2 regions of the Rahnella sp. AN3-3W3 genome follow, and region 2 is predicted to be linked to the other one. Evidence: predicted binding sites of a transcription regulator. Region 2 holds the regulator's gene; the other holds the start of a gene.
The links. Region 2 encodes PhoB, which activates phosphate uptake and scavenging genes when phosphate is short. Its sites were predicted from a motif close to CTGTCATAAAACTGNCNNAT; they were not measured.
Positions count from the first base shown of each region.

Region 1: rpoH (RNA polymerase sigma factor RpoH) is a predicted target of PhoB. The motif match lies at 1,685-1,704, and genes of this name have one in related genera.

Region 1 is NZ_JYDG01000089.1:8,266-11,410, reverse strand. Features, by position in the region: partial or broken gene UC15_RS20495 (MFS transporter) at 1-114, opposite strand, end outside; gene UC15_RS20490 (helix-turn-helix domain-containing protein) at 86-409, opposite strand; gene rpoH (RNA polymerase sigma factor RpoH) at 669-1,526, opposite strand; gene ftsX (permease-like cell division protein FtsX) at 1,845-2,825, opposite strand; gene ftsE (cell division ATP-binding protein FtsE) at 2,825-3,145, opposite strand, start outside.
Region 2 is NZ_JYDG01000013.1:8,802-11,946, forward strand. Features, by position in the region: gene sbcD (exonuclease subunit SbcD) at 1-731, opposite strand, end outside; gene phoB (phosphate response regulator transcription factor PhoB) at 969-1,658, shown strand; gene phoR (phosphate regulon sensor histidine kinase PhoR) at 1,681-3,000, shown strand; gene UC15_RS05345 (DNA-binding transcriptional regulator) at 3,032-3,145, opposite strand, start outside.

The DNA of each region.
Region 1 (3,145 bases), on a different contig from region 2:
TTCAGCTGACAGGAAACGCGCCGTCGAGGGGCCATTATCGAGATACCAGAATGTCCAGATACCGGCCATCACCGCCAGCACCCCTTCAATCATAAACATCCAGAACCAGCCCGGTGTCGTGCATCAGCGCTTTCAGATGCGGGAGTGCGACATTGCGCAAATCGAGCTGGCGGGAAACCTGACTGCCCAGCTCCAGCAATCTGAACCCGAGGCGGTAGTTACCGGAATTTGACTGGGTAACTAAACGCTGATTTTTCAGTTCCTCCAGCAGCAGATACACGGTGCTTTTGGGCATCCCCAGTTCACTGACGAGCTGGTTCGCGTTGCACTGTCCTTGCCGGGAAATGATGTCGAGAATGGCGACGGCGCGCGTCAGTGCCGGAACTTTTGATTTAGCGATTAATTCCATCATGCTGGAATCCATTCTGTTGAGATGGACAAGTTATAGAGGCAAAAATGAACAGACGACAGGACGCTTGTGATCCTCTGTGATTGAGTTCTCTATAAAGTTGAATATTCCAACATACTGGAATAACCAGATGATTTAGAAGGGAAAATATTCAGAGCAATTCCAGTATGCTGGAATTAACAGGGGCGTTCAGAGGAGAATTTCAGGCATAAAAAAAGCGACCATAAAGGTCGCTTTTTCACTTCGGAAACTGCGTTTATCAGGCTTCGATTGCCACACGCAGTTTTTTCATCGCGTTCTTTTCCAGCTGACGAACACGTTCTGCGGATACACCGTATTTATCGGCAAGCTCCTGCAGAGTCGATTTGTTTTCGTCATCTAACCAGCGGGCACGAATGATATCCTGGCTGCGCTCATCCAGACCTTCCATTGCAGAGGAAAGTTTGTCGGTCGCGTCCTGATCCCAGTTATCTTCTTCGATGGTTTCTGCAAAGTCAGAACTCTTGTCTTGCAGATACAGCATCGGTGCCATCGCAGCGCCATCGCGTGGTTCATCGTCCGGGGTCGGATCAAACGTCATGTCCTGTGCGGCCATGCGTGATTCCATTTCCAGCACATCTTTGCTGGTTACACCCAGTTCGCGGGCAACGTGCTCTACTTCGTCGTGGCTGAACCAGCCCAGACGCTGTTTGTTTTTACGCAGGTTAAAGAACAGCTTACGCTGCGCTTTGGTGGTGGCGACTTTCACGATGCGCCAGTTACGCAGCACATATTCGTGAATTTCTGCTTTGATCCAATGCACGGCAAAGGACACCAGACGCACACCGACTTCCGGATTAAAACGGCGAACCGCTTTCATCAGGCCGATATTCCCTTCCTGGATAAGGTCTGCCTGTGGCAAACCGTAACCTGAATAGTTGCGGGCAATGTGAGCAACAAAGCGCAGGTGAGACAGGATCAGCTCTTTCGCTGCTTCCAGGTCACCGTCGTAATGCAGCCGTTCAGCCAGCGCCCGTTCTTCCTCTGCGGTGAGCATAGGATAGGCATTGGCGGCCCGAACATAGGCTTCCAGGCTACCTTGGGGTACTAATGCTAAAGTGCGCATTTCTTTGGTCATTCAAGCCTCTCATGTATGACGTAATGCAGGTTTTATACCACGTTGCTGCGGGATGATACCGCTACGTTGCTGGCCTTAAGGGGCGACAACAAAGCAACGCCGAGCCCTTCATATTCGCTGCTCTACGACCACGAATTTTACATAAAGTTCACGGACAGATTCAACAGTCTGATGACTCTATGTGACAGACTGACTATTGGATAGTGAATTTGTGCCATTGCAGGGGAAGCAGGAAAATGATGGGACGATATAGCAAGAATCGGCTGTTCCCCTGTACACAAAGACTGAGCAGCAGGGGAACATTATAGCAAATTATCGCTACTGTGGTGTAAATCGCCGTAAATGTTGAACCGTCGCCAGCCAGGCGGCAATCCAGCCAATCATCGCGGACACGATCAGCAGCAGCAGGCTTTCATCCCAGCCCAGACCGTGCAGGTCAAAGGTGGTACCGAACACCTGTGCCACCTGGGTCACTACGCTCTCAAGGCGCAGCACCAGCACTTCCGAGAGGATCAGCGACAACAATGCGCCGGTGAAACCGAGCATCGCGCCGCCGTTCAGGAACGGCCTGAGAATGAACCCGTCGGTCGCGCCAATCAGCTTCATCACGTTGATGGTATCGCGTCGGCTGAAGATGCTCAGTCGCACACTGTTACCAATAACCAGGAAGACGGCGATCACCATCAGCACGCCGATCATCGCCGCAATCTGCCCGACCAGACCGGTGAGCGCCGCAAGACGGGCAAACCAGCTGTCATCCATACGCACTTCATCCACGCCATGTACGGCCGCCACGCGGTCGCGCAAGGTGTTGAGTGTCGCAGAATCCTGGAAATTCATTTTAGGCGTGATGATAGCCACCGCTGGCAGCGGGTTTTGCTCCAGCATGTCCATTGCGCCGCCAAAGCCAGACCAGTTGCGGAACTCGCCCATCGCTTCTTCACGGGACAGATAATTAACTTTATCCACGCCCGCTTCTGTTTTGAGGGTTTTCACCACGTTTTCTGCGGCGTCATCGTCCAGCGCTTTGTCGAGATACACGGTCAGCTGCGGCGTCGGATACCACTGTTCTGCCGCGGTACTGACGTTTTTCCACACCAGATAACAGACGCTCGGTAGCGTCAGGGAAATCGCGATTACCATCACCGTGAGCAGTGTTGCCAGCGGCTGACGCAGCATGTCAGCCAGCGCGTTCATCCACGCATAACGCCACTGTTCGCGCCAGCCACCCTGCAACGCTTTGCTTTTTGCGGCACGGGCGCTTTTTGCGGTTTTCGCCGGGTTCGGACTGTTCGCCATTAGTACACCCCTCCCGACATACGCCCCTGACTCAGCGTCAGCGTACGGTAATTACGACGGGCAATAAGACCCACATCATGCGTCGCCATCAGAACGGTGACGCCGACGCGGTTAAATTCTTCGAACAGACGCAAAATGCCTTCCGACAATTCACCATCGAGGTTACCGGTCGGTTCATCCGCCAGCAGCACCGCAGGCTTGTTCACCACCGCACGGGCGATGCCCACACGTTGTTGTTCACCGCCGGAAAGCTGGATTGGCAGGTTCTTCGCTTTATCCAGTAATCCGACTTTATCCAGCGCAGCCGATACGCGACGGCG
Region 2 (3,145 bases):
CTGTAACGGATATGTTCGGTTTTGGCGACGCACTGTGCGCGGTGGATATGACCAAGTGCCACGTAATCGACCGGCGGAAACGCCTGCGCGGGGAAGGCATCGAGTGTGCCTATATAGATGTCGCGCACGGAATCGGAGGTGCTGACGCCAACCGTGGTCAGATGGCCGGTAGCAATGATCGGTAGCGAAACGCCGAGTTCGTCGCGTTTGGTCTGCGCGGCCTGCCACAACGCGTCATAATGCGCGGCGATGGCTTCCTGCAATGCCAGCTGTTTGTCGCTGCCGGATTGTCCCGCCTGACTGGCGAGCAAATCCCGCGGACGTAAAAACGGAATAGCGCAAAGTACCGCGCCCGGTGTCCCGTCACGCTGGTTGAGCACTAAAATCTGTTCAGAGAGGTTTTCGCCGACGGTCGCAATCACCCGCGTATTCAGGCAGGAAAGCAGTTCTCGCGATTCATTGAGCGTGGCGACAGAATCGTGATTCCCCGCCAGTACAATCAGCTGACAGCCGGTTTGTTGCAACTCGACGACGAAGCGGTTGTAAAGCTCGCGGGCATAGCTGGGCGGGGAACCGGTATCAAATATATCGCCTGCCACAATCACGACATCTACCTGATGTTGCTGCACCTGACCAGTCAGCCAGCGCAAAAATGCCTGATGTTCGGCGGCGCGGCTTTTGGTGAAAAAGTACTGGCCGAGGTGCCAGTCTGACGTGTGGATCAGGCGCATGAGACTCCCGTATGGATCTGGATGACGACAATGGGGCAAAGTATAAACGTCGGCGGGGGACGCTGTCCCCGATAAATCAGACCAATTTCAGCGAGATGGCAGCTGAATAGAAGAAATGTCTCTGTCATATTTGACTGTAATGAACCATCCTTTCTATTCATAAATCTGTCACAAAACTGACGCATAATGGCGCCCGCAATCAAATAAAAGATCGCTAACCTATTGGCAGGACCTACGATGGCAAGACGTATACTGGTGGTTGAAGACGAAGCTCCAATCCGTGAAATGGTGTGTTTTGTACTGGAACAGAATGGCTATCAGGCAGTAGAAGCTGAAGATTTTGATTCAGCCGTTGGCCAGCTGGTAGAACCTTACCCTGAACTTATCCTGCTCGACTGGATGTTACCCGGCGGTTCCGGTATTCAGTTTATCAAACATCTCAAACGTGAAGCGCTGACCCGCGAAATTCCGGTGATGATGCTGACCGCCCGCGGTGAAGAAGAAGACAGGGTACGCGGCCTGGAAGTCGGTGCCGATGATTACATCACCAAACCGTTTTCTCCAAAAGAATTGGTTGCCCGCATTAAAGCCGTGATGCGACGCATCTCGCCAATGGCGGTGGAAGAAGTGATCGACATGCAGGGTTTAAGCCTGGATCCGTCGTCTCACCGTGTGATGGCCAACGAGCAGGCGCTCGATATGGGGCCGACCGAATTTAAATTATTGCACTTCTTTATGACCCACTCCGAACGTGTTTACAGCCGCGAACAGTTGCTCAATAACGTCTGGGGCACTAACGTTTATGTGGAAGATCGCACGGTAGACGTGCATATTCGTCGTTTACGTAAAGCGCTGGAAACCAGTGGACATGACAGAATGATCCAGACTGTTCGTGGAACCGGATACCGTTTTTCAACGCGTTATTGAGTCCCCACAGCGGAGAATCTGTGTGCTAGAACGTTTGTCATGGAAACGATTGGCCGGTGAATTCTTTCTCTTTTGCCTGCCCGCGTTAATCCTCGGTATCTTCGTCGGCCATTTCGGCTGGCTCCTCTTTGCGTCGCTGCTGGCGGCGCTGGGCTGGAATTATTACAACCAGCTCAAACTCTCTCACTGGCTGTGGCTTGACCGCAGCATAACCCCGCCGAATGGCCGCTGGAGCTGGGAGCCTTTGTTTTACGGGCTAAACCAGATGCAGATGCGTAACCGCCGTCGCCGTCGCGAATTAGGTCAGCTCATTAAACGTTTCCGCAGTGGTGCCGAATCATTACCCGATGCGGTGGTACTGACGACGGAAGAGGGCAATATTTTCTGGTGTAACGGGCTGGCGCAAGATTTGCTCGGTTTCCGCTGGCCGGAAGATAACGGACAACACATCTTTAACCTGCTGCGTTATCCCGAGTTTCGTACCTGGATCCAGACCCGTGATTTCAGCCGTGCCCTGAATCTGCAACTCAATAACGAGCATTACGTCGAGTTTCGCGTTATGCCTTATTCCGAAGGGCAATTGCTGATGGTGGCGCGTGATGTTACGCAGATGCGTCAGCTCGAAGGTGCACGTCGTAACTTCTTCGCTAACGTCAGTCATGAACTGAGAACCCCGCTGACTGTATTGCAGGGATATCTGGAAATGATGGAAGACGCCAAACTGGAAGAGCCGTTTCGTACCAAAGCGCTGGACACCATGCAGGAGCAGACGCGGCGCATGGACGGGCTGGTCAAGCAGCTGCTGACATTGTCGAAAATCGAAGCGTCAGCAAATATCGATATGCACGAGAAAGTCGATATTCCGGTAATGCTCGGCATGCTGGAGCGCGAAGTGCAATCCTTAAGCAGTGGCCGTCACGAAGTGGTGTTCCGTGTAAACGAGAAACTGAAGGTCTTTGGCAATGAAGATCAGTTACGCAGCGCGGTGTCGAATCTGGTGTACAACGCCGTCAACCACACCCCGGCGGGGACGCGGATAGAAGTCAGCTGGCAACAAACGCCGCATGGCGCGCAGTTCCAGATCAGTGATAACGGGCCGGGTATTGCGCCGCAACACCTGCCGCGCCTGACTGAACGTTTCTACCGTGTCGATAAAGCGCGTTCGCGCCAGACGGGCGGCAGCGGTCTGGGGCTGGCCATCGTCAAACACGCCCTGAGTCATCACAACGCAAAACTTGAAGTGATGAGTGAAGTCGGCGTCGGTACCCGCTTTATATTTACACTGGCACCGAAACTGATTGTTCCTCAGGAACAGGCCAGCCAAAGCGATGTGAAGGGATAAAAAGAAGCCACAGCCCACGCTGTGGCTTCTTTTAGCAGATGATTTGTAAACCTTTTTCTTCGATCAGCATCAGTAAGATCAGAGCAGCACCGGTGGGTTTGGTTTCATCCCGCTCCCATTTTTGAATGCTGTTAGCCGACATATT